Regions from separate parts of the Viridibacillus sp. FSL H8-0110 genome, predicted to be linked through region 1. Evidence: predicted binding sites of a transcription regulator. Region 1 holds the regulator's gene; the other holds the start of a gene.
What was found. The regulator NrdR, encoded in region 1, represses ribonucleotide reductase genes. The targets are predictions, from matches to a motif close to AACACNATATATNGTGTT.
Positions count from the first base shown of each region.

Region 2: MHH98_RS06725 (vitamin B12-dependent ribonucleotide reductase) is a predicted target of NrdR. The motif match lies at 5,418-5,435, and genes of this name have one in related genera.

Region 1 covers NZ_JBBOPJ010000001.1:1,001,056-1,017,284, reverse strand. The annotation lists gene MHH98_RS05050 (hypothetical protein) at 1-15, shown strand, start outside; gene MHH98_RS05045 (DUF1294 domain-containing protein) at 314-574, opposite strand; gene MHH98_RS05040 (DUF5776 domain-containing protein) at 684-2,144, opposite strand; gene MHH98_RS05035 (DUF5776 domain-containing protein) at 2,406-3,857, opposite strand; gene hmpA (NO-inducible flavohemoprotein) at 4,155-5,339, opposite strand; gene MHH98_RS05025 (RrF2 family transcriptional regulator) at 5,508-5,951, shown strand; gene rplT (50S ribosomal protein L20) at 6,115-6,474, opposite strand; gene rpmI (50S ribosomal protein L35) at 6,529-6,729, opposite strand; gene infC (translation initiation factor IF-3) at 6,767-7,273, opposite strand; gene MHH98_RS05005 (iron-containing alcohol dehydrogenase) at 7,643-8,833, opposite strand; gene thrS (threonine--tRNA ligase) at 9,085-11,019, opposite strand; T-box leader at 11,312-11,555, opposite strand; gene dnaI (primosomal protein DnaI) at 11,631-12,575, opposite strand; gene MHH98_RS04990 (replication initiation and membrane attachment family protein) at 12,562-13,989, opposite strand; gene nrdR (transcriptional regulator NrdR) at 14,013-14,480, opposite strand; gene MHH98_RS04980 (glyceraldehyde-3-phosphate dehydrogenase) at 14,724-15,746, opposite strand; gene coaE (dephospho-CoA kinase) at 15,880-16,229, opposite strand, start outside.
Region 2 covers NZ_JBBOPJ010000001.1:1,356,149-1,372,377, reverse strand. The annotation lists gene MHH98_RS06740 (HAD-IA family hydrolase) at 19-588, opposite strand; gene MHH98_RS06735 (GNAT family N-acetyltransferase) at 919-1,644, opposite strand; gene MHH98_RS06730 (DinB family protein) at 1,919-2,434, opposite strand; gene MHH98_RS06725 (vitamin B12-dependent ribonucleotide reductase) at 2,817-5,390, opposite strand; gene MHH98_RS06720 (lipoate--protein ligase family protein) at 5,566-6,399, opposite strand; gene MHH98_RS06715 (rhodanese-like domain-containing protein) at 6,504-6,884, shown strand; gene MHH98_RS06710 (ATP-binding protein) at 6,996-8,261, shown strand; gene MHH98_RS06705 (ASCH domain-containing protein) at 8,360-8,833, opposite strand; gene MHH98_RS06700 (hypothetical protein) at 8,997-9,281, opposite strand; gene gcvPB (aminomethyl-transferring glycine dehydrogenase subunit GcvPB) at 9,468-10,940, opposite strand; gene gcvPA (aminomethyl-transferring glycine dehydrogenase subunit GcvPA) at 10,933-12,279, opposite strand; gene gcvT (glycine cleavage system aminomethyltransferase GcvT) at 12,306-13,409, opposite strand; glycine riboswitch at 13,474-13,551, opposite strand; glycine riboswitch at 13,555-13,648, opposite strand; gene MHH98_RS06680 (shikimate kinase) at 13,797-14,309, opposite strand; gene comGF (competence type IV pilus minor pilin ComGF) at 14,510-14,968, opposite strand; gene MHH98_RS06670 (hypothetical protein) at 14,953-15,255, opposite strand; gene MHH98_RS06665 (prepilin-type N-terminal cleavage/methylation domain-containing protein) at 15,245-15,715, opposite strand; gene comGC (competence type IV pilus major pilin ComGC) at 15,708-16,019, opposite strand; gene comGB (competence type IV pilus assembly protein ComGB) at 16,035-16,229, opposite strand, start outside.

The DNA of each region.
Region 1 (16,229 bases):
CAATTGATGAAGTAAAAAAGTACCGTCTTTTTAAGACGGTACTTTTCAGTATGTAGACAAAAGGTATTCAGAATGCTCATTTTTTCTAATCATCATTTTCCTAACTTCAAAAGATTTTTTTATATTACATGTTTAGTTGATTGGAGCGTAGCTACGAAGCGACTAAGCGCCCGTCCATGGAAAGCGTCCACCGTAGTGGAAATCAACAGTCTTATCTATTTTTCAAAAGAAAAAAAAACGTAGATAAACTCGAATTTCTTCGAGTTTGTCTACAGTCGGAAATGTACCTTCTTTTTATGACGATACTTTTTCATTAATAAATAGCTAACGAAATGACCGCATAAATTACCGCGATTGCTGGTAATCCAAAGACAAAGGAGGTATGTTGCGTTTTATGACGAAAAATACGCATACCTATATACGAACCTATTCCTCCTCCAAAAAGCGCAACAAGCCATAATGTCCTTTCTCTAATACGCCATTCATGGTTAATAGCCTTTCGCTTATCATAACCCATTAAAATAAAGCCGATCGCAGACATTAATAATATCCAATAAAGTATAATTGCACTCATCTTATTCTCCTTCCAAAGAGATATTTTATTATAAAAAACACACAGTCCAATTGCTGTGTGTTTTTACTTATTATTACAATTATATATACTTATACGAATACTATACTATTTATTTTGCTTTTACATAAGTTTTCTTCGCTGTAATATAATAACCATTCGTTAATTTTAATCGTGGTGTACCATTTGTTCCATATGCAATACTACTTACTTTGACAGTAGATCCTACTGCAATTGCTTTCCCTCTATTAGCAGTAGTGAAAGAAGTACCTTTATATTGGTAGACTTTCTTAGCAATTTTCACTTGGCCAGGGTTAATCGTCCAGTAATCATAATAGTTAGTAGGTAATTTCAATACATAATCTTTATTCGCAGTGATATATGAACCCGATGTCGTTTTTAATCTCGGTGTACCATTCTTCGTATATTCAATATCTTTAATAGTTAAGATAGTATTTTTTTTGACACCTGATATTTTATTACTAGTTGTAAGATTTACACTCTTATATGCATTTAACCCTTTTTTCACGACAATATTTTTTGGCACCGTTGTGTAGTATTGATCAATTTTACTTGTTACTTTTTGAACAAATTTTTTATTTGCCGAAATATATTGACCATTTGTTAATTTTAATCGTGGAGTTCCATTTGCAGTATTCACGATTCCTGAAACTGACACTATAGAATTCTTTTTCAATGCCGCTCCTTTATTTCCAGTGGAAAAACTTGGCGAACTGTATTGATAAACTGTTTTCTTAACAACTACTTTTTTGGGGTTAGTTGTATAATAATCATCATTCCCCGCTGTTTCAGCATCAGCTTCTTCAGTAAAGAAATGCAGTGGCGTATTTGGGTTTAAACGATTTAGATCTACATAGGTTGAAATACCAGGTACGATTCCCTTATCTGTATATTGCCATAAATTATAATTATAAGCTGGGGCAGTATTCGTATTGTTGTAACGTGGAATCCACACAAAATCAAATTTCGATGTATCAATATTTAAATCTTCATATAAATGGTGCGCAATGTATACACCTATCTTTTTATCTGTTTTAGTACGCAGTTGCTTCACGTATGCATTGATAATTGTACGCATACTTTCGCCTGATTTACTCGTATTTTCTTCAACATCTAATACATAAAATTTAGCATCTTTACTAGCGCGGTTGTAAAAAGAATTTGCCTCTTCTTTCGCATCCGCAGTAGATTCTGCTAGGCTATATGAATATACTCCAAAAGGTACGCCGTATTTGAGAGCACCAGCTTCATATTCCTTATGTTTAATATCCTCTAAGATTGAACCGTATTGTGTGCGAATAATAACAAGATCTAAATTCTTACTTGCTGTTGCCCAATCAATAGTCCCTTGCCATTTAGAAATATCTGCAATAACCGGCTCTGCAGAGCGTAAGCTCATAGTGGAATTGGCTTTCAATTCAGGTTCGGTTTCCCACTTTGTTTTGCTATCTGGATTAGCAGGTCTCAATTCATCTGCCGAAGCAATTTGCACGGCAAAAAAACTCACAGTGACTAAACATAATAGTGCTGTCATGTAACGCAGTCTTTTCATATTTATGTATCTCCTTATGTATTTTATTGCTATTTCAATATGTTTGAAACAATCTAGTAATAGCCTACATAAGCATAACAAAGTCTATATAACAAATTGAACACAACTTCAAATCATTTCCTTTACGAACTTTAAATTCCTCTAACAGTTATATATCACAGCAGTTGCAAAATGTTATATTCCACAAATCAAAAATGAAAATAAAAGAAAAACAATGAATGGGAGCTAGACTTCCCATCCATTGTTTTCTCCTATCTACTATTACTGCACGTATTTTTTATTAGCAGTTATATAGTAGCCATTTGATAATTTTAATCTTGGTGTACCACCATTTGTATAGACAATAGCAGATACTTTTAATGATTTCCCTTTTGCTATTGCTATATCTCTATTTGCAGTAGTTAAGGAAGTACTTTTATATTGATAAATTTTCTTTACTGTTTTTACTTTACTAGGTTTAACAGTAATATAATTCGAAATTTTCGCTGTCGTTTTTAATACATACTTTTTATTTGCAGTTATATAGGTTCCCGAAGTGGTCTTCAAACGTGGTGCACCACCCGTTGTATAATCAATATCCGCAATACTAACAATCTTATCTTTATTTATCTTAGATACTTCTTTAGCAGCTGTAAAACTTGTACTGCTATAAGTTCTTACTCCTTTCTTTAGAACGACATTCTTTGGAACAGACGTATAATAATCGTCAATATTTGAAATTAATTTTGTGACATAGCTTTTACTAGCTGTAATATACATCCCATTAGCTAACATCAATCTTGGAATTCCTTTACTAGAGTAATCCATACCTTTTACTTCAACAATTGTATTTTTGCTTAATGAACCTGTTTTTCGTGAAGTAGTGAAATTTTTATTATTGTATTGGTTCACTTTTTTTCTTATAGCAACTTTTTTAGGGTTCTTAGTATAGTAATTTGATAGATCAATAGGTTTATTATTTTCGCTACTATCTTTTGTAAAGAAATCTAATGACACATTTGGATTTAATCTATTTAAATCTACATTTGTATTAATTCCAGCCACTTTTCCTTGGTCCGTATATTGCCATAAGTGATACTCATAATCCGGTGGTGTATTGGTATTGCTGTATCTAGGTATCCACACAAAATCAAATTTTGATGTATCAATATTTAATTGATTGTATAAATGATGAGCAATGTAGACGCCTATTTTCTTATCTGTTTTCTTACGTAATTCTGCTACATAAGCATTGATGATATCACGTACACTTTCTCCATCAGTTGCTGTTTCTTCAATATCAATTACATAAAATTTTGCGTTTTTATTGGCACGATCATAAAAAGTATTTGCTTCAATTCTCGCTGCTGCAGTAGATCTAGCTACACTATATGAATATACACCGAATGGCACACCGTATTGCAATGCTCCTGCTTCATATATTTTATGATATGTATCTTCCAAACCACTACCATATTGAGTACGAATAATCGCTAAATCTAGCACTTTACTAGCTGTTGCCCAATCAATTGAATATTGCCATTTCGAAATATCAGCAATTACCGGCTCAGCGGACTGTACCCTAGCATTCATTTTATATGGTGCTTTTTCTTCTTTATCCCATTCAGTTGTACTATCTGGGTTAGCTGGCTCTAAATTTTCCTCTGCAAATGTTGTTATACTAATAGAACAAATTACTGTCATGCAAACAAGTGCAAGTAAAAACTGTTTCATTTTCAATGTTTAAATCCCCTTATCCCTTCTTCTAAAGTCATCCTACTATGTTTCTAGACTTTGAACTCTATGAGTTTAACAAATTCAAACGTTTTCTAACATCCACTATTAAGACGAATTTTATTTCTTTCACTAGTTCAATACAATCTGAATTATTATTCTAAAAAAACTTTAGACCTATAAAACACAATTATTTTTCCGTAAAAGTATAATTCATATGACTTTTTTAATATTTTGTTGTTTTTTCACAATAAAACGCCACTAGAAGTTTTTACACTACTAATGGCGTTTGACGTTCTATGCTTTTATTTCTAATTGCATTGCTGGTCCGAAAAATTCAAAATGTACTTGTGGTTCTGTGAAGCCTAATGCATATAAGTCATTAATAACTGCTTCCATAAAGTTAACTGGACCACATACATAAACGTTACTACCTTCAACTACTTGTTGTTGTATAAATTCACGATTGATAATACCATTAGGCTCATCAGAATTTAACTTGAAATATTTAGCATTTGGCATTTTCGCTAATACAGCATCAATTTCTTGTCCAAATGCATGGTAATTTTCTGAGCGAGCACAATGGATGAATGCTGTCTGACGATCAGCATCTATAGTCGCAAGCGTTTCAAACATACTCATTAATGGTGTGATACCAACACCACCACTAATGAATGCTACTGGTGCTGTTGAAGTCGTATCTAGTTGGAAATCACCAGCTGGAGCACTTACTTGCAATGTATCGCCTTCTTTTAACTGGTCATGTAAATAAACAGATACGATTCCATTTGGATGTCCTTCATCTTCACGTTTAACTGAAATTCGGTATGCATCGTCACCAGGTGCTTGTGATAAGCTATATTGACGGTTATGCAAGTATTTTTCTCCTGGGATTTCAATTTGCACAGTAATATATTGACCTGGTTTGTATACAGGTAGTTTCTTTCCATCCGCAGGTTTTAAGTAAATTGAAACGATTTTCTCGTTTTCTTGTATTTTATTCGCTACCACGAATTCTTTAAAGTAGCGCCAGCCACCTTCTTGAGCTTCCGCTTCTTTGTACATTGCTTCTTCTGTTTGGATAAATGCATCAGCAATTACGCCGTATGCTTCTCCCCACGCTTGGATAATTTCATCTGTTGCCGCATCACCAAGAACTTCTTTAATAGCTTTTAATAAAAACTCTCCGACAATTGGATAATGCTCTGCTTTTATGCCTAAGCTACGGTGTTTATGAGCAATTTGTTTTACTACGGGTAAAATGGCTTCTAGGTTTTCAATATGCACTGCTGCTGCATAAACAGTGTTTGCTAAAGCAGTTTGTTGACGCCCTTTCGCTTGATTTGCATGATTAAATATATTCAATAGTTCAGGATGTGCTTCAAATAGATTACGGTAAAACACTGTTGTAATGGCCTTACCATGGACTTCCAATACTGGTGCTGTTGATTTCACAATTTCCATTGTTGACTTAGATAACATATCAAACACTCCTTTTCTTAACTGTCTATAATTTACGCCTATTTCTACTTTAAAGCAATATCTAAAATACATCTTTAACATAAAAGACACATTTAAAATACATCTTTTAAATTTTTAGACACAATTCAATGCCGTGTTATAATGTAAACAGAAATGGTGGTGAATCAAATGCGTTTAACTTTGTATACAGATTATTCTCTACGGGTCTTATTGTATCTTGGCGCGAAAAATATTGAAGATCTCTCTACAATTAAAGAAATCTCAGATGCTTATGGTATTTCTAAAAACCATTTGATGAAAGTTACGCACGAACTCGGGAAATTAGGTTACATTGAAACTGTTCGAGGTAGAGGTGGGGGTATCAGATTAGCTTTAAAACCAAAAGATATTGTCATAGGAAAATTAGTCCGGCAAACCGAGGAGGACTTCTACCTTGTAGATTGTTTTAATCCAGAATCTGTGGGCTGTATTATTTCACCTGTCTGCAGTTTAAAGGGTGCCCTGAATAAAGCATTACATGCATATATTGCTGTTCTGGATACCTATACATTAGATGATTTTCTTCACTCCAAAGAGGAATTGGCTGCATTGTTATTTCCTAACCAAAAATAAAAAGAGATAATCTCTTAATCAAAGGTGATTAAAGATTATCTCTTTTTTATTTGCAAAAAATACATATAAATAAGCATACTGTACTTATGCTTATTTTTATCCAACAAAAAACTCATGAATCTAAGATTCATGAGTTTCTTACAATCATGCTAGTAAGCTTGAATTATTTTGCGATTGCTTGTTTAGCAGCATCTGCTAATTGAGCGAATGCTTGTGCATCAGTTACTGCTAAATCAGCTAACATTTTACGGTTAACTTCGATTTCAGCAAGTTTTAAACCGTGCATTAAACGGCTGTATGAAAGACCGTTTACACGAGCTGCTGCATTGATACGTGTGATCCATAATTTACGGAAATCACGTTTCTTTTGACGACGGTCACGATATGCATATTGACCTGATTTCATTACTGCTTGGTTAGCTACTTTATAAAGAGTATGTTTAGAACCGTAGTACCCTTTAGCTAATTTTAAAACTTTTTTACGACGCTTGCGCGTTACTGTACCGCCTTTTACGCGTGGCATAGTGATTACCTCCTGCTATTCATATAGTATGAATTTGTATGTTTTCGAATCGAATTATTTCATGTAAGCAAGTAGAGACTTGATACGTTTGTAGTCTCCTGAAGAAACTAATTGACCTTTACGTAGGTGACGTTTCGCTTTAGTTGATTTGTTCGCGAATAAGTGGCTACCAAATGCGCGGTCACGTTTTAATTTACCAGTACCCGTTCTTTTAAAACGTTTCGCAGCACCACGGTGAGTTTTCATTTTTGGCATGTCGAATTCCTCCTAAACTGTTCGTGTAACTATAAAATTACTCTTTTTCGTTCTTTGGTTGTAAAACTAAGAACATGCTACGGCCTTCCATCTTCGGTTTAGATTCAACCGTAGATACTTCGGCACAAGCTGCAGCAAAGCGGTCTAATACACGTTGGCCAATTTCTTTGTGCGTAATTGCACGACCTTTAAAGCGAATAGATGCTTTAACTTTGTCTCCTTTTTCAAGGAACTTAATGCCGTTACGTAATTTCGTTTGGAAATCGTGTTCATCGATAGATGGGCTCAAGCGAACCTCTTTCATTACGATAACTTTTTGATTTTTACGTACTTCACGGTCTTTCTTTTGTTGCTCGAATTTAAATTTACCATGGTCCATAATACGAGCGACTGGCGGTTTGGCCTGAGGAGCCACAAGGACAAGATCCAGATTGGCGCGTTCGGCAATCTCCAAAGCTTCGTTACGTGTCTTAACTCCTAGCTGATCACCGTTATGGTCGATAACACGAAGTTCACGTGCGCGAATACCTTCGTTTACATACATGTCTTTGCTAATAACAATCCACCTCCAAATAGTGTCGCGAATACATGGTTTGGGCTAGTTGCCCGATGATCGGTACGAATATTTCGATGTCCACAAAAAAACGAGCGGACATAGTCGAAATGTCCGCCCGCCGATATATGTACACGCCTTAATGCGTGATCCGTTCTATCATGTAACCTGTAAACATCAACTGATGAGTCAAACAGGTGAGAAGCGGGCAGCCTCTTCTTCAACCACAAACTTTGTATTCATTAACCTTTATAAATTTATCATACCTATTCTATGTTGTCAATGATTTCACTCGACATTTTTTTAAAAGAAAAAGTATCTACGCTTAATATGAGCGTAGATACTTTCGTTTAGTTTTTATTATACATTCACTAAAGTTTTTTCTTTTACTGGGAATTTGCATGCATTACGAATAATCTCTTGGACTTGGTCTAATGTTGGTTTACGTGGATTCGATGCAGCGCAAACATCTAACATTGCATTTTTTGCTAATGTTTCGATGTCTTCATCTTTCGCACCAAGTTCCGCAAAACCAGCTGGAATCCCTAAGTCTTTTGATAAACGTTCAATCGCAGCAATAGCAAGATCGGCTGCATCACGTTGGCTTAAGCCTTCTACATTTTCACCTAAGTGTTTAGCAATTTCCGCAAAACGATCTACTTTTGCCACTAGGTTGAAACGACATACATGCGGTAATAAAATCGCATTACATACACCATGTGGTAGGTCATAAAAACCTCCGAATTGGTGTGCAATCGCATGGACATAACCAAGTAAACCATTGTTAAATGCCATACCTGCTAAAAATTGTGCATAAACCATTTGTTCACGAGCTTCCATGTCTTCACCATTTGCTACAGCACGTGGTAAATATTCTACTACTAACTGCATCGTCTTCACTGCACACGCATCGGTAATTGGTGTAGCTGCAGTAGAAACAAAGGATTCAATCGCATGAGTCAGTGCATCCAGACCAGTAGCCGCAGTTAATTGTGGCGGCATACCAACCATTAACTCAGGATCATTAATCGATGCAAGTGCAGTAACATGCTTATCGACAATCGCCATTTTTACTTTTCTTGTTGTATCAGTAATAATGGTGAACTTTGTCATTTCGCTCGCCGTTCCAGCAGTTGTATTAACAGCAATAAATGTTGGTAAAGGATTACTTGATAAATTGACACCTTCATAATCCGAAATTTTACCACCATTCGTTGCTACAATGCCAATGCCTTTAGCCGCATCATGTGCACTACCGCCACCTAATGACACAATCGCATCACAGCGTTCGTTTTGGTATACTTCCAATCCTTCTGCTACATTAATATCCGTTGGGTTTGGTACGACTTTAGGGAAAATTGCTACATCCACACCAGCATCTCGAATAATTGTTGCTAGTGTTTCGGATAAACCTAATTTGTGCAATCCCTCATCTGTAACAAGAAGTGCTTTTTTTACGTTGTAGCCCTTTAAACGACTACCTACTTCTTGAATTGTCCCAGCTCCAAATAAATTAATAGACGGCATATTAAATTCGCTTTGTACACCCATGGATAAATTCCTCCTTAGACTCAAATGGTTTGTAATTACATGCAATAACTACTTTTCTAGTATCATCTATACATCAAGTATTCTCAACTTCTAATTTTGACATATTTTGTAATTAAATAAGGAAATAAGGTAACTTAAAGCAAATGTTTTATCAAAAAATAGCAAGATGATATTTTTTTAGGATTAAGAGTATACGAAAAAGGTGACTGAGACATTAATGTCTCAGTCACCTTTCTATTATTAGAAATTACTTATTCAAAAGAAACGTCAGCTTTTAAATTCACTAAGAAATCTTCAATCGCAATGCTTTCAGAATCTTGAGAGCCATAGCGACGTACGTTTACACTACCTGCTTCTAATTCTTTATCACCTAATACAAGCATGTAAGGAATTTTCTTCATTTGTGCTTCACGGATTTTGTAGCCAAGTTTTTCTTCACGATCATCCATTTCAACACGGAAGCCTGCTGCTTGAAGTTTTTCTTCTACTTGTTTTGCATAGTCGAAGTGAACTTCGTTTGATACAGGGATGATTTCTACTTGCACTGGCGCTAACCAAGTTGGGAATGCACCTTTGTATTCTTCTATCAAGAAAGCTACAAAACGTTCCATTGTTGATACAACACCACGGTGGATAACAACAGGACGATGTGGTTTACCATCTTCACCAACATAGCTTAGATCAAAGCGTTCTGGTAATAAGAAGTCAAGTTGAACTGTTGATAAAGTTTCTTCTTTACCAATTGCAGTTTTTACTTGAACGTCAAGTTTTGGACCATAGAATGCTGCTTCGCCTTCAGCTTCGAAGTAATCTAAGCCTAGTTCATCCATTGCTTCTTTTAGCATACCTTGCGCTTTTTCCCACATTGCATCATCATCGAAGTATTTTTCAGTATCAGCTGGGTCACGGTAAGACAGACGGAATGAGTAATCATTTAAATCAAAGTCTTTATAAACTCCAAGCACTAATTCTACTACACGTTTAAATTCTTCTTTAATTTGGTCTGGACGAACGAAAATATGCGCATCATTTAGAGTCATACCACGTACACGTTGAAGTCCTGATACAGCACCTGACATTTCGTAACGGTGCATTGTACCAAGTTCAGCAATACGTAATGGCAGGTTACGATATGAGTGCATTGACGATTTGTAAACCATCATATGGTGTGGACAGTTCATCGGGCGTAATACAAATGTTTCGTTATCCACTTCCATTGGTGGGAACATATCATCTTGATAGTGTGCCCAGTGTCCTGAAGTTTCATATAACTCTTTTGAACCCAATACAGGAGTATAAACATGTTTATAACCAAGAGACAATTCTTTGTCTACGATATAACGTTCAATTGTACGACGAATTGTCGCACCATTTGGTAACCATAACGGTAGACCTTGACCTACTTTTTGAGAAGTAGTGAATAATTCAAGTTCTTTACCAATTTTACGGTGATCACGTTCTTTTGCTTCTTCTAGCATTTGAAGATGTGCTTTTAGATCGTCTTTTGTAAAGAATGCTGTTCCGTAAATACGTTGTAGCATTTTGTTATCTGAATTACCTCTCCAGTATGCACCAGCGATTGATAACAATTTAAATTCTTTAATCTTACCTGTAGATGGAACGTGTACACCACGGCAAAGGTCGAAGAAATCGCCTTGTTCGTAGATTGATACTTGCTCATCTGCAGGAATAGCTTCGATAAGTTCTAATTTATATTCATCATCAATTGCAGTGAAGCGTTCGATTGCTTCAGCACGTGATATGTCTTGGCGAGTGATGACGATATTTTCAGAAATGATTTTTTTCATTTCTTTTTCGATTTTCAGAAGATCATCAGCAGTGATTGGTTCTGGTGAGTCGATATCGTAGTAGAAACCACCTTCAATTACTGGACCTACTCCAAGTTTTACACCAGGGAACATACGTTTAACAGCTTGCGCTAAAAGGTGAGCTGTAGAATGACGCATTACTTCTAATGCTTCAGAATCAGAAGGTGTTACGATTGCAATGTCACCGTCTTCTTCTAAAGGTGTTGTTAAATCTACTAATTGTCCGTTGAATTTACCAACGATTGCTTTTTTACGAAGTCCCGGGCTAATTGATTGTGCAATTTCTTCAGTTGTTGTACCTTTTGAAAATTCCTTTACTGCGCCATCTGGGAATTTTAAATTAATCATGTCTGCCATTTTGTAATCTCCTTTTAGTTTTATTTATTTTAGCCTTACGAGAGGTTTAGGGCCGCACGATGCGGGTCACGCTGTCGTTGCCACAGGACGTGGCGTTTTTAGACTTTTTTCCTTTAAGTGGGCCGCTTCAGCATTTAGATAAATTTCTAGCTTCAGCGGCCAGACTCTCGAGGTCACTTCCACTTTCTCGGACAAAAGCTAAAAAACGCTTTTGTTTCGAAAGTTTCAGTGCTTGTCGAGTCTGAACGGGCCGCTTTAGCATTTAGATAAAAACGCAAAAAAGCCCCATCCCAAAAGGGACGAGGCTGTATTCTCGTGGTTCCACCCTTCTTCCTTCTACTGCCAACACTTAAAAAGAGTGCAGGTATAGACGAAGCTCTCGATCGGCTAACGGGCCGTTACCGTCGACAATTACTAGTACATTCACTGTCGCTGCTCCAAGGGGGTAAATAATTTGCCGTACTAAGAAGCTTCCAGCCTAGGCTTCTCTCTCTAAAAGTCGTACAAAAAATTGTTGTCCTTTTCAAAGCATTTTTTATATTATGACTGAAAGTATACGCTCGATTAAGTTTAAAATCAAGTAGGAAAAAAAGTCAATCAAAAAAATGCAACTATTTCTGATCTCTTCGGTTTTGCCCACTCATTCGGATTGGTGTCGTCACAGCTTTAATACGCTCCATAATTCGTGAAGCTTTTAACATATCACGATCACCTTTTTGGTTATAAGCTAAATGGTCTTCTAATTCATCATATCCAAGATTCGAAGTGATGAATGTCGGCAATTGTTCCGCCATTCGGTAATGAAAAATCGTTCCCAAAATTTCGTCACGTGTCCAACTCGACAACGTTTCAGCGCCTAAGTCATCTAGCATTAAAACAGGCGCCTTTTTCACAAAATCTATTTTCTCTTGTAAAGATTGATCTTGGATTGAACCTTTCATTTCACGTAAAAACTCGGGTACAAATACTACAACCGATTTGATTTGTAAAGTCGCCAATTCATTGGCAATAGCCCCTAATACAAAAGATTTACCGACACCAAATTCACCATATAAATAAAAGCCTTTGTGAGGAAGTTCACCCGTTTCTTTAAATTCACGAACGAAATCCGCTGCGCGATTAGCGATATTCACACGTGAATGATCATCAATCATTAAATCTTTGATCGTCGCTCTTAACACGTCTTTTGGCATATGCATACTCGAAATCATAGAGGCAGCTTGACGACGCTCATCCTCCATGCGTTTTTGTTGACACGGTGTATATTCGACTTCTATTGAATCGCGGATAATTGATAATATTGGCACAAAGCCCTTTAATGCATTTTGACATTTTGCAACGGATACACATTCGTCACAATCATGTTTCTGTCCTGTATATTCATATAATTTACCTAGACCACGGTCTACCATATCTTTGTTTACTTCTTGATCGTTGTCAGCTAGAAATTGCTGGACACCTTTATTTTCAAGAATTTCTCGCTTCATTTGCTCGTATCGTTCTTGAAAAGTTTGTGAATCCATCACTTTTCTAAGTTGATTATTAATCGGTTCCATGTGAATCCACCTGCCCTTCCTCTATTCCTAGTTTCTCTAGAATTTTACGTCTTTCCTCTTCAAAATCGGTATCACTCTTAGCTGCTTCTTTTGAAGTTTCTTTTATAGTATCTTCTTTCTGAGGTTTCTTTTCTTTATTTTTCTTAAACCAGTCAGGGACTTTTTCTTCTCGACCACCGGTGTAACGTTTTTTCGTTGCAGGTTTTTGCTCAGCTGTTTTCCATTCCATATACTGCTTATGCTCTTTGCGCGCTAAGTCCATTGCTTCTTTCGTCGTTTTCACACCTTTTCGAATCCAATGTGAGGCAATCTTTTCGACATAGTTTTTAGTTAACTTCATGTCTGTACGTAAAAGAACATACTGAAGTAAGGCATTTACAACACCAATTGGCATTTGATATTGTAGGACAAGATTTTGAGCAAGCTGAATGTCAGCAGGGATTGGTTCTTTCCCATCAGCGATATCACGCAAGACATCAATTGGAGCAGTTGTTTCTAGGTAATGAATCAATAACTCTTCCTTCGTCTGCAAAGCTTGCTCTTTTGTAGTCTTTTTCTCTGCCTCATTAACTGCCGATTGGAAAGCTTGTTGCATAGCAGGTGGTTCTGTTGAAACAGTCAATTTGTAATAATCAGCTGCCGATTTCTTTAACCTTGACTCGGATAACATCATATGATCATCTAGAGCGAGCATAACAACTTTTTGCATATCTAATGGTGTTAAATGATATAAAAAAGCTAACTTTGCAATTGTTGCATTCGCTTCAGCAGTAAGTGCTGAAGATGGTACAAGTTGTTCTGACAATCCAGCTCTAAGTAAAGAAAAATCGAAGTCCTCGTAGTTAAATGGTAGTTCTTTAGGTTTCTCTCTTTCCTCAACTGTCTGCTCATTCGCAAAGGATGGTAAATGATGCTGCACAGGACGATAGACATCTGTAAATGTTCTTGACACTTCCTGATAGCCATCATTTGATGGACCCTTCTGAACGAAACGTTGGCGCAACTGTCTATAGGCTTGTTCACCAATTTTGCTAAATAAAAACATGGATAGTAAGGGATCATTAAAAAAAGCTGATGCTTCTAAAGGAGGCATCACGTCGTACATAAATGAGCGTACATCCTCAGAATCTTTACGCCAAGTGCGCATTAAACCAATAGCTTCTAATGCGATGCGCGACTCGAAAATCTTTGCAATCGGCATATCAAGTGAGTTCATCAAATGGTAATGTGATAATTCAGCTTCAGTCGTACTTTCTCCTTCAGCCCAAAGCATAAAGTATAAGCTAATGGGCTCCGCACCTATTAACGGCTGATAAAGCAGAGTAATAAGTTGGCGATCGTAGCTAGATACGGGAAATGGCATTCGAATGGACAATCGATCAACGGGCTGTAGTTCTTTATATAAATGCACCACGATCACCGTCCTTCATATCGCATTTATTTGTCATCGGATTGTCTTTCTATTAATTCCTTTAATTCTTCAATAAAGACATTAATATCTTTAAATTGACGATATACAGAAGCAAATCTTACATAAGATACTTCGTCAATTTTCGCAAGACGATCCATAATCATTTCCCCGACATCTTCTGTCTTCACTTCTGAGTTACCAATTCTACGTAGATCTTGTTCAATAGCAAATACTAATTCCTCTAATTGATTAAGTGCTACTGGACGCTTTTCGCACGCTCGGATAAGACCTCGCAAAACTTTTTCACGGCTAAATTCCTCACGTGAGCCGTCTTTCTTCACGACGATCAACGGCATTTCTTCTACTTTTTCAAACGTAGTAAAACGATATGCACATGATTCACATTCTCGGCGTCTACGGATTGCTTTATTGTCATCTACTGGTCTTGAATCAATAACCTTTGTTCCATTAAACTGACATGCTGGACATTTCATATTTTTTCTCTCCTGATTGCAAAACATTTTAGTTTATCTATTATATCAAATAATGCCTTAAAAAATCGAAAAAATGCAGTGGAAATTCTCAGATGTATGATAAAGATACTGTTTTTGGCCAATATAAGGGCGTTACTAACAGAAAAAACAGACATATATTCACAATTAATTGCAGTTTTTTCTACTCTTAAACAAAAAAACCCTTTCTAGTACACTACTAGAAAGGGGAATATTATATTAAAATTAAGCGTTTACAGAAGCCTTAAGAGCAGATGCAACTTTTTTCGTTAAATCTACAACACGAGTTGAATATCCCCACTCGTTATCGTACCAAGCAAGTACCTTCACTTTACGACTACCAATTACCATTGTAGTTAGGCCATCGATTGTAGCTGATGCTGGGTTTGTATTAAAATCCACTGATACCAATGGTTCCATTGTGAAGTCTAAGATTCCTTTTAGAGAACCAGCTGATGCTGCTTTGAACGCTTCATTCACTTCTTCAACCGTAACATCTTTGTTTAAATCTACTACTAAATCTACTAACGAAACGTTTGGTGTTGGAACACGAAGTGCCATACCATGTAACTTGCCTTCTAGTTCTGGTAATACTAGAGTTAGAGCTTTGGCAGCTCCTGTTGAAGTAGGAATAATTGAAGCCGCACATGCACGAGCACGACGTAAGTCTTTATGTGGATTATCAATATTTTTTTGATCATTTGTATATGAATGAACAGTTGTCATTAAGCCATTTTCAATACCAAAAGTATCATTTAATACTTTTGCAACTGGTGCAAGACAGTTTGTAGTACAACTTGCATTTGATATTACATCATGTTTTGAAAGGTCTAATTTTTCATCATTAACACCCATTACAATTGTTACATCTTCATTTTTCCCAGGTGCTGTTAAAATAACTTTATTAGCTCCTGCTTCTAGATGCAATGCTGCTTTTTCACGAGCATTGAATTTACCTGTTGCTTCGATAACGATATCAATATTCATTTCTTTCCAAGGTAAGTTCAAAGGATCACGTTCACTAATAAGTTCAACACGTTTGCCGTTTATGATTAGGGCTTTTTCTTCAAATTGAACATCCCCATCAAATTTCCCGTGATTTGTGTCATACTTAATCAAATGTGCTAACGTTTCAGCTGGGTAACTAGCATTAATTGCAACAATATTTAAATCATCTTGAAGTATCGCTTGACGGAACACCATGCGACCAATACGGCCAAATCCGTTAATAGCAATAGAAACTGTCATGAATAATATCCTCCTGTAATTGCGTTATACTTATTTTATTAATTCGAAAATTAGTATAACACATTTTGAGGAAAGTAAAACCTATTATGATGAACATTTAAAAGTTAGTGAATTCTGATTTTTCTAAAATACCCTATTTGAGTACATTCCACTTACCTAATATTTTATACAATTGCTCCCTCGTTGATTCAAGCGAGTTATTGTTATATATAACTGCATCAGCGCCTTTTTCTTTTTCAGATAACGGTAGTTGAGAACTAATTCTCGCCATAGCTTCTTTTTCAGATAAATTATTACGTTCCATTAAACGTTTTAATTGTGTTTCTTCTGTGACAGTTACAACTAAAATCTTCTCTACGAAATGTTGAAGGCGACTTTCAAATAATAATGGAATATCCATCACTATATCTTTTGAACCGTTTTCTAATAACTCATCACGTTGACGAAGCATTTCTTGGCGAATAGCCGGATGTATAATATCAT
Region 2 (16,229 bases), 360 kb from region 1:
AGGAATAAAAAATTACGTTTATCTATTTAATTTTACTACTTTAAAAAAATCATCATAATCATTTATTTGAAAATCTGCCACTTCACAATTCCCCTGATACATACAACTCACCAGTCCAATTTTCTTTGCCGGGATTAAATCGAGTTCTCTATCTCCAATCGCGATATCTAAATCATATTTATCATGTAAATATTGATACGAAGTTGGGTCAGGCTTGCGTGGATAGCCATTTTCAACAGTCACAATTTCAACGAAGTATTTTTCAAAACCATAGTATTGGAGAATATCCAGAACAGGTTGTCTCTCCTTATGTGTCATAATGACATTTTTGTTTGCAAATCGCAAAATTTTCTCAACATCAGGAAACGGCTTTATACTACTTGGTGGTAACTCTAGATTAAGCTTTTTAACTTCTTTTATTTGTTCATCTGTTAATTTAAAATGATTAAATGCATGTGTCGCTGAAATCTTCAATTCACGATAAATATCTTCTCGAGCAACTGTGCCATTTAGTACTTTATACAAATTTTCTGTGTATGCTGGATATGTATCAAATAAAGTACCGTCAAAATCCCATAAGATATTCACATAAACCCTCCTGATTTCTACAAATTTATTTAGTATGTCCTCGTAAAAGTTGTTGTAATTTCACATAATGTATCGCCTTTATTTTACCACGGAAATATTCATGTATAAATTTCTTCTAATACTATAGAAATAGTATTTACTTTCTTCTTTTTTCTAAACTTAATCTACCTAATTTTTATCCTCTGGGACCTTTCTAACTGCCCTTTTAGTTGAATAAGAAAAAGAGCTGTCAGAACAGCTCAGAGATTTTCTTACAAAAGCGCTCGTTAGTTTAAGTGCATTTTTCCACAAATTTCATTTTAATTCTGCTCCATACTTATTGCTACTTATCTATTCTTTAATAGAATGTTGTAATGAAATTACTGAATTTTTATTTTGAATGCAACCGTTTGAAACCATTATATTTCTCATTTGAGTATTATCAACTTGAGTCATCCCTAGATAAGACTTTGCCTTAAATTCATCTTTCAATCTGTGTAATCCTATTAAATGTAAGTTTTTGCCCGGCCTTTTCCCTAGAAAATCAGGATGAATGCCTATCCAAAAAATGCGACCTTCTTTTTCTGTATTTGGCTCTATATGAGGAAAAACTACACCAACTGGTTCATTATTAACTAAATACACTGTATACATTTTCTCTACTTGTGATGGAAGCTCAATCCTCATTCCGGTTAAAAACTTCTCTGTATCAATATAATTTTTACCCATTACTTCAGATAAAAAAGAAATAGAGTTATTCTCAGAAATTGACCATACCTCATAATTCGGTATCGATACATCTAATGGTGTTGTATAAGATCTCGTATATATAACTCTTTCGCCAATAATTTCCATTTTAGTTCTAGTACAATTTAAGCTATCCAAAAAAGTTTTAGGACACTCAAACTTTACTTTTTTCAGTTTACTGCTTTTTAGTTGAGTTAAAAGCTCGTTTATAAGCGTATCTATTTCAGTAGCTTGATTATGTCTATTCTCTAAAATTTCTAAAATGATTACATTATCACCTTTTATGTAATGCACGCCAAATCTTTGTAATTTTTGAAGTAGTATATCCATTTAATTTCACCCCTTTTATAAAAATTCTTTACTTTTTTTAAATTTCCTTCTTTCGTTAACCTGCCCCGTTCGTTGAATAAAAAAGAGCTGTATGGACAGCTCAATGATCTTCTACTAAAGCACCCTTTAGTTAAAGAAGAAACAAATCTCGAATTAAATACTTTTTATAACTTTTGCTGGATTTCCCGCCACTATTGTATTAGTAGAAACATTTTCATACCAACAGAACCTGCAGTAACAATTGAATTATCACCCCCGTTTGTGAAAAGGTAGTCTAATTGTCGAATAGCCCCCTTCCTCTCAGATTTGCGGAAACAGGCTCCTTTCCTATTTCACGTGCCCATATAGATAACTGACCGATATGGTGGATTTCGTGAACAATGACATGACGTATGATCTCTCCGTGTGTACATTCAATGACTCTGCTCCTGATTGGTGTGTCTCTAGAGCTAATCGGTTCTTCATTGAAATCGGTTTCTGAAAGTTTCCGAGAATCCATTTCATTTGTCCAAGATGTCACAAATGGCTTCACTTTCTCATGGTATTGAGCTGAAAGATTTTTCACTTTTTGTAAGCTGGCATAATCCTCAAACAATGGCTCCTCAGGTACTGGTTCACCTCGCAAACCTAAGATCCACATATATTCCACATCTACAATGTGAAACAGGGTATGTAGGATACTGCCGAACCCACCGATCCGTTTCTTTAATAGTTCTTCATCAGGTATGTCTTCGCACCATGTAAACCAATCATTACGAACTTGCCAGTTATATTGAAACAGTTTCAAAATCACAACAACCTCCATCTTTTAAATATCCCCCCATATTAAGAGATGTTCAAAACAGAAAGAGTATTACCTCCTTATTGAACTAACCTGCCCCGTTAGTTCAATAAGGAAAACCGAAATAATTACATTTCGGTTCAACTTTTTTATAAACAGTATAACTTTCTTCAAAACAGTATATCTTTCTTTAAAACGGTACGACTTTCTTTCAAGTTTACATTAGGTATTTTATTGTCAAAGTATTACTAGAACTATTCATAAAACTAAACCTCATTCAAAAGGAAAGGACTCCTCTTCATCTATTAATGAAAGGGGAGTCCTTAATGGTTGTTATGGTTTTATTTTAGATAACCATCTTTGCGCTCGTTAGTAGCTAGAAGTCAGTATATTAAAGACCACATTTAAGTTGTGCACCGCAATTTGTGCATGTGTTACAGCCACCTAGTTCTTCGACTGTTCCTTTGCGACATACTGGGCATGTGTTACCGACTTCAGAGCCGATTGTTACGTTTGTTGAGCGTAAGTCTTGAATAGTATCGATTAAAACAACTGGACGTTTTTCTGCTACTTGTTCTTCTTGTAGAGTGTCCTCGTCCATAACGTTTTCTTCTGCTTTTAGAGTTAATACTTGTGAATCACGGCTACCATCAACATAAACTGTACCGCCTTTAGCGCCACCATTGTATAAGCGTTCGTACACTTTTTGTACTTGATCTACAGTGTAACCACGTGGTGCATTTACTGTTTTAGAGATTGAGCTATCAATCCAGCGTTGGATAATACATTGTACATCTGCGTGTGCTTCTGGAGCTAATTCCATAGCAGTTACAAACCATTCAGGAAGATTTGCTTCATCTGCACCTGGGTTAGCAGCTAAATATTCTTGTACAATATCAGCTTTTACTTCAATGAATTTACCAAGACGACCACTACGGTAGTAAGTAAATGAGAAGTATGGTTCTAATCCAGTAGAAACCCCAACCATTGTTCCTGTTGAACCTGTAGGAGCTACAGTTAGTAGGTGCGAGTTACGAATACCGCCTTCAAGTACTGCTTCACGGATATGTTCAGGCATTTTTTGCATGAAGCCTGTTTCTGTAAAGCGTTTGCGAAGTGCTAATGTTTCAGATTCTGTTTCTCCTGTTAGGAATGGGAAACTACCTCGTTCTTTTGCAAGTTCAGTAGATGCTTCGTATGCTGTTGTCGCAATCGTCTTAAAGATTTCATCAACAAGGATGTTACCTTCTTCAGAGCCATATTCTTTTTCACAGTAGATAAGTAAATCAGCCATTCCCATAACACCTAGTCCAACACGGCGTTCGCCTAATGCTTGTACTTTGTTGTCTTCAAGGAAATAAGGAGTAGCATCGATTACGTTATCTTGCATACGTACTCCGACACGAACTGTTTCTTTCAACGCTTCAAAGTCCACTGTTTTCGTATCTTTTTGAGCAAATTGCGCTAAGTTTACAGCTGCTAAGTTACAAACTGAATACGGCGCAAGTGGTTGTTCTCCACATGGGTTTGTTGCTACAACTTTTTGACCGTATGCTTTTGCATTTGTCATATCGTTTGCGTTGTCGATGAAGAAAATACCTGGTTCTGCTGAGTAAGTTGCACAGATATTGATTAAGTTCCAAAGTTCACGTGCTTTTACTTTACGGTAAGTACGTACAGCATGGCCCATTTCAGCCCATTCACGAACATCGCCAACTTCATGCCATGTATCGTTATAGATTTTCATTTCTTCAGCATTATATGATTCGACAGCTGGGAATCGTAAATCAAATTCAGCATCAGCTTCTACAGCTTCCATGAATTCATTTGTGATTGTAACAGAAATATTCGCACCAGTTAGGAATTCAGCGTTATGCACGCTGTATGTTCCACCGTCACGTAATTTCGTCTCAGCATCACGAATAATGGCTTCATTAAAACCACCGACACCAGGGATAGTTTTATAATTAATAATACCTTGATACATCGCTTCTTCTTGTTGCGTTAAAGGTTTGAATTTTAGTTTTTCTTTTGCTAGACGTTGGATTGTTTCATCCGTTGTATTTTCGATTAAGAAACGTAAAATACGAGGGTTTTGCATTTTTGAAATAATAAATTCAATAATATCCGGATGCCAATCTGCCAACATAATCATTTGTGCACCACGACGTGATCCACCTTGTTCAACAAGATGAGTCAGCTTAGCAATATCATCTAACCATGAAACAGATCCTGATGATTTACCATTGACACCACGAGCAAGTGTGTTTCGTGGACGTAATGTAGAACCATTAGTACCTACACCACCACCGCGACTCATAATTTCCATTACTTGTTTACGGTGATCACTAATGCCTTCACGAGAGTCTGCAACAAATGGCATTACGTAACAGTTAAAGTAAGTAACATCTGTTCCTGCGCCTGCTCCGTAAATAACACGTCCCGCTGGAATAAAGTTTAACTTCACTAATTGTTCGTAGAATTTTTCATACCATTCTTGGCGTTTTTCTTCTGTTTTTTCAACGGCTGCTAGGCCAGTTGCATTACGTTTTGCAATTTGTTCGTAAAAGACTTCAAGAGGCTTCTCAATAACGTCTAAAGAACGTGTGACAATTCCTGTTTGTTGTTCAGAATCATCATCAATAGCACTTCTATAATCTGCTTCAATCAGCACTTCTGCTGTTTTCTTTTCTGCATTAATTGAAACGATATAACCAAGACCACGTGCTGGGAATTTAGGGTCAGCTTTGACCGTTAAAACAACAAAATCCCCTGCTTTTAGCGTTTTCTTTTCCGTATCTTTAAAAGAATAACGGTCGATCATGACTAAGCGAGACACACCTTTATGTGTTATATGCATGTCCTCTGTGATGGCATGAACTTGTGGAAATTGTTGAATATCATTATTTAATTGTTGTACATTAATCGTCTGATTATGATGCTGTGAAGCAAGTACCATTATCATTCGCCTCCCTATTTAGATCGCGCTCTAAACACTATATATAGTGTTTGTTCAAGACATTACGATACTATATATTGATAAGAAAAGCAAATAGGGTGATTTTGAGCAAAATGTTGATTTAACAACATTGGAAGCGATTTTTCGATTTTTGCAAAGCTAAAATAAGTCAAAAAGACTACTATTTTCTAAAATTCCATTCATCACTTTCATAACGAGTTTTTGCTAAATTATTAACAAAATCCATTTGTTCCTTCGTTAACGTGTACGGTACAAGTTCAATGTCTAACCCGTCCTCAAATCCTTTGCGGAAAGCAGATATACATGTCTCAACATCGACAGGTTTTTGTGCTAACTGATTAATAGCTACCGCTTTTTGTGGTAAATGTTTGCGCATACGCTCTCTTGAAGCTTCCGATGGAAATTTAAAAAGAGAAATCAATTTTTCATCATCGAGATCGATTAATATCGCTCCATGTTGTAAAATGACACCTTCTTGTCGCGTTTGTGCACTACCTGCTACCTTTTTACCTTCTACTACTAATTCATACCAACTTGGCGCATCAAAACAAACCGCGCTCTTCGGAGTTTTCAAATCTGCTCGTTTTTCTTCTGAATCAGGAACTGAAAAATAAGCATCTAACCCTAAGTTTCGGAAACCTAGTAATAAGCCTTCGCTTAATACTCTATAAGCTTCAGTCACCGTTTTAGGCATGTCTGGGTAGTCTTCATTAACAATGATGCTATATGTTAGTTCATGTTCATGTAAGACTGCACGACCGCCAGTAGGACGGCGTACAAATCCTAAATTTAATTTATGTAATTGTTCAAAATCAATATCTTTTTCAGCACGTTGAAAATATCCAATAGAAAGTGTTGCTGGATTCCATTCGTAAAATCGTATTACTGGTGGAATTAAACCTTTACTATGCCAATGTAGGAGCGCTTCATCTAATGCCATATTGAATGCAGGGCTACAAGGACCTGAATTAATAAAATACCATGTTGTTTTCATTTGGTCTCCTCCTTATAATCAACTTATCTATTTTAACAAACTCATTGGACTATCGCTACATGTTCTTTTATAATATTACTGTAGATAGAAAGGGGTAAGACGATTTGAGTTGGTTATATACATTAGCAATTGTTTTATTTGTGGTGATTGTATACGCTTTAGTAAACGCTCTTCGTTTCAAAAAAGCAGTTACAACTTTAACACAAGAAGAATTTATTGAAGGTTATCGTAAAGCACAATTAATAGATGTGCGTGAGCCAAAAGAATTTGACGGTGGTCATATTCTAGGCGCTCGTAACGTCCCAACCTCACAACTTCGTCAACGCTATAAAGAAATTCGCCCAGACAAACCTGTTTACTTGTACTGCCAAAATGCTGGACGTAGTGCACGTGCTGCTATGTTATTAAAGAAAAAAGGCTACGATCAAGTATACCAATTACAAGGTGGATACAAAAATTGGACAGGCAAAATCAAAGTGAAATAATTTGATTGCGTTGCAAATAAAAAAGAGTCATTTCTATTTATAACAGAAATGACTCTATTTTTTCTTAATTATATATTCTATAAATTAATAACGTCCATAAAGGAGGATATAATGCCAAAATTCTTATATACATTTCACGAAGATTTGCGACAAGACATCCCTAACTATGCAGATGTATCAGCGGTCTTTGAGCGCATCTCAAAAAAACTAAATGAAGTACACCCTGCTAATTTTCGTGGTGTGACTGTCGAACTAAATAATTCACAATTTCATCATCATTTACTAGAAATGATGGAAAAGGAATTAATCCGCTATGAAAATTTGAGTTATATATATGCCTCATTACCTAGCATTGTTTTAAATTCTGTCTCAGAAGATCAATTAGATAATCAGCTAAAATCAATTAAGACATTTAGTAATTCTTTAATCTACTTTCCTGATTATGAAGTAGCCATTACACAAATCCCTGTATTCCGCTCCGATTCAGAATGGCCAGAGTTTTTCTATTTTACAACAAGTGCGGAGAAAATGATGAATTTTATCGAAGCTGTTCAAGAACAGTTACGTCAAATGTTGATGGAAACTGTTACCTACTTAGTTGATGTTCATGATGGTATTAAACGACGGAGTTACGGCGAAGGTAAGCAAATTACACGAGAAGATGTTTTCTTAGAACCTTCACTTAAGCAAGAGATTTTCCGTTCGATTGATGAGTTTTTCAAGGAGGGTGGCAATTTCTTTAAACATTACGGCCTTCCTTATAAAAGAGGAATCTTATTATATGGCTCACCAGGAAACGGAAAGACTACGCTTGTAAAGTCCATTACAGGTTCTGTAACAGCTCCTGTTGTGTATTGGCAAATTACTGAGCATACATCAAGCGAGTCCATTGAAGAGGTCTTCCGTATGGTAACAAGTTTAGCTCCAGCAATACTCGTTATTGAAGATATAGATTCTATGCCCGAATATACACGTTCATTATTTTTAAATACACTAGACGGCGCTCAATCACGTGAAGGTATTTTTTTAATTGGTACGACCAATTATCCTGACCGCATCGATCCAGCTTTAATCAACCGTGCAGGAAGGTTTGATCGAGCATACGAGATTATGAATCCTACAACTGAAATACGTGCTACATATTTACGCAAATTAGATATTCAGCATATATTCACAGAAGACGAGCTAATAGATGCTGCTAAACTTTCAAAAGAACTTTCTATGTCACAACTTAATGAGTTATATATGTCAGTTGCTCTAAATTGGCATTATGATAAAAAACTCGATTACGAGAAATGTATTAAAGATTTACAAAAACAACGTAAAAAAGCCTTCCGAAATGAATGGGAAAGAAATGAAGTAAATATAGGGTTCTAAAAAAATACACTCCTAGAGATTGGTTGACTCAATCTCTGGGAGTGTATTTTTTAAAATAATATTTAATATCTTCGTAAAATAGTTCTAATTTTTCTTATTTATACCTGATTTTGATAAACATCCATTACCTTAAAAGTTTGACAAACAAGCAATAAGTCAGAGTTAAAGGTAAGATCATACTGATTGAGCTCCCAAGTGAAAAATTTTACATGCTCCCGATACCAATAATCATAGGATAAATCTCCTTCACCTTCAGCCTTTGCAAAATCACTTGTTACTTCATTCATTTTCACCAATTCGATTTTTGTATATTTTATTATTGCTAGAGGTTCATTGTTACCATCTAATACAATATCGTACTGTCCAACTTTTTGAATTTTTTCTTTTTCAAGTTCATATACACAATGAGCAGCACATGTTGCTGTTTTGCTACCATTCACAACTAAACTCCCTAAATCATCCGCCATTTCTTTGGAACCATCTCCAAACATCCATGACTCTGGAGTCGTCATATCTAATTCATTTTCTTTAGCATATGTATGCCAATATTCATCTATTTTATTGATTGACATTAGGTGCTTCCCCCTTACAATCAAAATCCATAAGTATCTAATTCTTTTAATCTATTATTTCATGTCAAGTCCTCCTATATTAGTAATGAGATAATTATATTGCATTACTTAATATAAGAGGTTTCATATGCAGTAAACAGGTTTGAATTCTATACTTACTGTTTTAATCTATAACAGTTTTTTGCTTATTGATTTCTTGTAAAATTTGTAGATTTGTTAAACCATGTTTATGTAGCAAATCATAAATGATTTTCTTTTCGTATTCCATTAGCGCCTTTGTATGCGCATCTGGAGTGAAATAGATTAACGTACTTTGTTCTTTTTGTTGCTTTATGTACAATTCAGAAATTAATTCGTCAACCGTATATTCTTGATAATCCTCTTTTAAGGATTTTAGTAAGTCATTTTGATCATTAGTTGTATCATTGATACTTTTAAAGTAAGCCATGAAAACTCCCCTTTTTTCACACATTGATTCATACTGCATTTATGTTAGCATAGCAATTTTAAAGTCATCTGTCTATGTCCAAGCGATTTTTTCCATAACTAACATGATCTTTTCATTAAGCTATTTATATACAAATCATGAGAAAACCTCTAGCAAAGTGCTAGAGGTTTTCAATATACGAATATATTATACTTCTACTGTTTCTCTTTCGTATCGTAAAACTGGGTTACGTGCTGCTCTTGTTTCATCAAGACGGCCAATAACAGTTGTATGTGGTGCATTTTGTACTACTTCTGGTGTTTCTTCTACTTCTTTAGCAATTTGAATCATTGCGTCACAGAAAGCGTCTAATGTTTCTTTTGATTCTGTTTCAGTTGGTTCAATCATTAAACCTTCTTCCACATTTAATGGGAAGTAAGTTGTTGGTGGATGGTAGCCAAAGTCTAACAGTCGTTTTGCCATATCAAGTGTACGAGCGCCTAGTTTTTTCTGGCGGCTTCCACTTAATACAAATTCATGCTTGCAATGACGGTTGTAAGGTAGATCAAAGTATGGCTCTAATCTTCTCATCATATAGTTTGCATTAATTACTGCATTTTCAGTTACTGCTTTAAGACCATCTGGACCCATTGAACGGATATAAGTATATGCACGAACATTAATACCAAAGTTACCATAGAATGGCTTCACGCGACCAATTGATTGTGGACGGTCGTAATCGAAATGATAACCTTCTTCTGTTTTCACTAAAACAGGTTTTGGAAGGTACGGAATCAAGTCTGCCTTTACGCCAACTGGACCTGAACCAGGACCACCACCACCGTGAGGACCAGTGAAAGTTTTGTGTAAGTTTAAGTGAACGCAGTCAAAGCCCATATCACCAGGACGTGCTTTAGACATAACCGCATTTAAGTTTGCACCATCATAATATACTTTACCGCCAACCGAGTGAACGATTTCAGCGATATCTAGAATATGTTCTTCAAAAAGACCTAATGTATTTGGGTTAGTCAACATAAGCGCTGCTGTATCATCCCCAACTAGGCGGCGTAAATCCTCTAAATCTACAAGACCGTTTTCATCAGACTTCACAGTTACTGTATCAAAACCTGCAACTGTTGCTGATGCTGGGTTAGTACCGTGAGCAGAGTCTGGCACAAGTACTTTCGTACGTTGGAAGTCACCGTTTGCTTCGTGGAATGCACGAATCATCATTAATGCAGTCCATTCACCATGTGCACCAGCAGCTGGTTGAAGCGTTACTTCATCCATACCAGTAATCTCGATTAAATGCTCTTGTAAATCATACATTAACTCAAGTGCACCTTGAACAGTGGACTCATCTTGTAAAGGGTGAATATTAGCAAATCCTGCAAAACGTGCAACTGATTCATTAATTTTCGGGTTATATTTCATTGTACAAGAACCAAGTGGGTAGAAACCTGAATCTACACCGTGATTACGGCGAGAGAGCGCAGTATAATGACGCATAATATCAAGTTCTGATACTTCAGGTAGTCCCGCTTCTTCTGTACGAATAAATTCGTTTGGTAAGATAGCAGCTAAATCTACTGCTGGTACATCAAGCTCTGATAAACTATATCCTACGCGACCTTCTGTTGAAAGTTCAAAAATAAGTGGTTGATTGTCGTTATGCATGGAGAGCCCCCATTTCTTGCACAAGTGCATCGATTTCTTCTTTCGTACGTTGTTCAGTAACAGCAATTAGTGCATGGTTTTCAAGTGCTGCATCTACTTTACCTAAATCAAAGCCGCCAATAATGCCTTTTTCAAAAAGTTCCTTATTAATAGTAGAAACAGATGTATTACACTTCACAACGATCTCGTTGAAATGTGCGCCTTTATAAGCTACAGTGAAACCTGCTTTTTCAAAAGCTTCTTTAGCATAGTGTGTTTTTAAAATGTTTTGAGTAGCAATTTCTTGCACACCTTTTTTACCTAGAGCTGTCATTGCAACTGAAGCTGCAAGTGCATTTAAAGCTTGGTTTGAACAAATATTAGAAGTCGCTTTTTCACGACGAATATGTTGCTCACGTGCTTGTAAAGTTAATACATAACCGCGACGACCTTCGTCATCAATTGTTTCACCAATTAAACGACCAGGTACTTTTCGCATTAATTTTTTTGTAACAGCGAAGTAACCACAGTGTGGTCCGCCAAAGCTTTCTGGAATACCGAAAGGTTGAGCATCCCCGACAGTAATATCCGCACCCATTTTACCTGGAGGTGTTAGAATACCAAGTGCTAATGGGTTAGAAGATACGATACATAAGCCTTTTGCATCGTGGATTAAGTCTGCAATTGCTTGTACGTTCTCTACTTGACCGTAGAAGTTAGGATATTGAACCATCACGGCAGCTGTATCTGCATCGATTAATTCTTTTAACGCATCAAGATCAGTGACACCATCTTTTAAAGGAACATTTACTACTTCAATCGATTGACCAAGAGCATATGTTTTAACTACATCATGTGAAACTGGATGAACCGCACCAGAAACTAATAGCTTTTTACGACGAGTATGTGCTGCTGCAAGCATACCAGCTTCAGCAAGAGCTGTCCCACCATCATACATAGATGAGTTTGCTAAATCCATACCTGTTAGTTCTGCAATCATTGTTTGAAATTCGAAAATAGCTTGTAATTCACCTTGTGAAATTTCTGGTTGGTAAGGTGTGTAAGCCGTATAGAATTCTGAACGTGAAATAACGTGGTCAACAATGACTGGTTTATAGTGATCATAAACTCCAGCACCTAAGAATGATGCATATTCATCGCTATTTGCATTTTGTTTAGAAAGTTGTGCTAACTCTTTTAATAATGCTGATTCAGATTTTGCAGGTTTAATGTTGTAGTTTCCTTTAAAACGAACTTTTTCTGGGATGTCTGAGAATAATTCATCAACATTAGAGACGCCAATTACATTTAGCATTTCTTTTTGATCTTGCTCAGTCATAGGTAAGTACCGATGCTTCATTCGAAAAAACCCTCTCTTCATGAAAATTATTTTTGGCGTTTATAAAATGGTGTTGCAGTAGTAACCACTTTTAAGCGACGGTTACGGATTTCAATCTCAAGCTCTTGCCCAAGCTCCGCATACTCACTATCGATTAGTGCTAAACCGATATTACGTTTTGTTAATGGTGATTGTGTACCAGTTGTTACTTCACCAATTTGAGTATCACCTTTAAAGACTGGATAACCGTGACGTGGAATACCTTTATCAATCATTTCGATACCGATACTTTTACGTGGTACGCCATTTTCCTTTTGAGCTTGTAATGTCGATTTACCAACGAAATCTACTTCTTTATTTAATTTCACAACGAAATTAATGCCCGCTTCAAGTGGTGAAATATCTTTTGATAATTCTTGACCGTATAGCGGTAAACAAGATTCAAAGCGTAATGTATCACGTGAACCTAAACCACAAGGAACAACGCCATCAGCTTCTCCTGCTGTTAAGATTTTGCCCCATAAAGCAATGATTGCTTCAGGTGCTGCATAAATCTCAAAGCCGTCTTCACCTGTGTAACCAGTGCGTGATATAAGTGTGTCATAACCCGCAATCGTTACATTTTGTTCTAAACGGAATGGTCTAATGTCTTGTAACGGTGTTTCAGTTAATGTTTGTAATACTTTTTCTGCAAGTGGCCCTTGTAATGCTAATTGACCGTATTCATCTGATGCATTTGTTAACTTCACATCACCTGACACTAACGTTTTCATCCACTCAAAGTCTTTTTCAATATTCGACGCATTAACGATTAATAAATAACGATCTTCTGCTAATTTATAAGTGAGTAAGTCATCTACAACGCCACCATTTTCATAGCACATTGCAGTATACTGCGTTTGGTTAATGGCAATTTTCGATACATCATTAGTAACAAGCTTTTGCAAATAAGCTAAACTTTCTGAACCTTCAACGAAGATTTCACCCATATGAGATACATCAAATAGTCCAGCTTTTGTTCGAACTGCTTCATGCTCGGCTTTAATAGAAGAAAATTGAACAGGCAATTCCCAACCACCAAAATCAATTGTTTTCCCACCATACTTCGAATACTCTTCGAATAACGGCGTTCTTTTTAATTCATTAGCCACTAATCTTCCTCCTCATTTGTTCAGGACATAAAAAAATGGACAGAGAAATCCTATAATTAGGATTCTCTGTCCATGCACCTGAAAGTTTTACCATTACGGCTGTCCTCTTTGGTGGCTGTAATCCATACAGCTCTCTCCAGAGTTGCGTCCCGTACGAGTCTTTTTGCCTGAGAGATTCATAACTTTTGTTATTTGCTCCTTCGGCGACGTCTCCAGACGTTCTCTCCCCGTACAATCATCCGCCCAAGATGGAATCTTGGTAGTATTTCCATGTCATTGTTCTATAACAATACGTCTCGTCTATATCCTAACATTGAATAGGGGTATCATGCAATAACTTTTATAAAATACTTTATAGACGAACATTAACTAGAAAGATTACGTATTTCATTCGCCTTTCAGACGTTTTATTTGAAAAGCAGTATATTCAACAATCTGTTTTAGTGAACGGTTTTCTGTTCGAATTGTGATATGTGTAGCTTCTCTATAAAATTTTCGGCGTTTATAAAATAAATCTTCTAATTCTTGTTTTGTAGAACGTTGGACGATTGGACGGTTTTTATCTTTATGGATTCTCTTCCAAATATCTGGAAATGTCGCATCTAAAAAAAGGACTAGTCCAGTTTGACGCATTATTCTACGATTTTGAGGATTCATCGCTACACCACCACCTGTTGAAATGATGCAAAACTCATCTCGGAAATTCCGTAAAAAATCCGTCTCCAGTTGACGAAAGTGCTCTTCTCCATATTTTTCAAATATTTCAGGAATCGTCATTTTCTCTCTTCTTACAATTTCTTGGTCCATATCATAGTAGGGCATTTTCAGATAGTAGCTTAAACGTCTACCAATTGCGCTTTTACCACAACCCATAAACCCTACTAAATATACTTTTCTCATTTTTTCACCTTCTCATCAACGACGACTGTTACTCTGTGCTATTTTCAATTTCTTGTATTTTATTTATAGTAGCACGAACATACGCCGATTCCAATGAATTATACGTTCGAAAATGAGATTCATAAGACATCACAGTGCTCAAAAGGTAACTCGTACAAAAAAACAATAGAATCATCGCTATTGGAAGAAGCATTCCTTTTTCACTCTTTAACATACGAAATAACAAAGTCTTTCTCCTTCCTTAAGCCATTAGTAAACAATACTTTTGTTGTTAGAGTTGTACGATTTACATCAATAAAAAACTGTATTTCATAAACATTCATCAGCATAGGCTCACTTCCTTGCCCTTCCTTTTGCATACGTACTACAGCACTAGACCTATTAATAGCGAGACTTCGATTATCCTTTCCAATGTGTAAGTTTGCATTTGCACCTATGCCAATAGTTTTTATATCCAACAAATACGATTGCAAATCATACGTAAATAGCTCCCATTCAATTTCCTGACGTTGATGAAAAGATCTATTTGACTCTTCATACCAAGGATAGAAGATCATAAATAACTGCGAAAAAAGTATAAGGACCATCAGTTGCAAAAGGGCATCCGCTAATGTATAGCCAGAGCGATTTTCTATCAGACTTTTTATGGCCGAATACATTTTTGCTGTTGTCCTTTTAAGTTTTCATAAAATACGCATACTTCATTATTCGTGAAATACCATCGATAGTTAATATTTTCTACAGTTCGACTACCTTGGAGCTGCTCCCCCTGCTCGACACGTTGAGAAGCTTGGTAAGCTGTTTCAGCTGCGTACAGCGCCATTTTCTTATCACTTAAAGTAACTTTCATCATTTGCAATGCTGGTAAAAGAGTTCCGAATATCGTCAAAATAATAACTAGAGTTAGTAATGTTTCTGGTAATGAGTTCCCTTTGTCATTCCACAATTTTCATCCTCCCTTTAACGATATTAATAATAAGTGATTTATTCCCAGTTGGTGTTAAAAAAACCAATGTACCAAAACTTGAGAATGTACCTTGAGAATCAATTTTAATCTGACGTAATGGACTGTTGTAACTATAAGTAACTCCCTCTGGTAGTTCTCGTGTAAGATAATATCGTCTAGTATTAAGGGGGGAATTACCTCCCCCTTCTGAATCTACCAACGTATATGCCCTGTATTTCTTTCCATCATCTATAAATTCCAGATATGAAATAATCCCGCTACCAATCGACTCACTCTGCACCTGTTCAATATCAAGCATTAATTGATATAAAAACTGATTAGCCATTCGTTCATCCAACTTTGCTTTGCCTAGTACCAAGCTTAAAGAACAAATTATCATCGTAACAGTAAGTACTAGTAACAATTCGACGAACGTAAATCCAGCTTCTTTGTTATTCATCTATTGTAGAAACTTCTCCATCCGAGATTTGAATCTTTTTTCCGGTACACGCATTTGTATCTTGCTTTAAATACTTTGCGTCCTCCAACATTTCAATTGTTGTTGGATACTTTTTTTCGTCAATACGATAAGCTTCAACTTGTCCTTGTACCATACTGACATATGCTTTACATCCTTTATCATCCACTGTACTAAAGTGCTTTGTTACATTTGGTATTGCAATCAAAATCAACACTGTAATGATAAACAAAACAATGAGCATTTCAATTAAAGTAAAGCCCTTCTGTTGTTTTAATAATTGCATGTTGGTTCTCCTTTCTTAAACCATTTCTATCATTTCGTACATGGGTAATAAAATAGCTAAATAGGCTCCGAGTATGCAAACCGCGATAATACAAAAAAGTAATGGTTGAATTATAGCTAGCACTCTAGTCATATTCGCTTCTGTTTTATCTGTCAAAAAATCACTATAGATTTGAAGTTCTCTACCTAGATTTCCACCTTCCTCGCCATG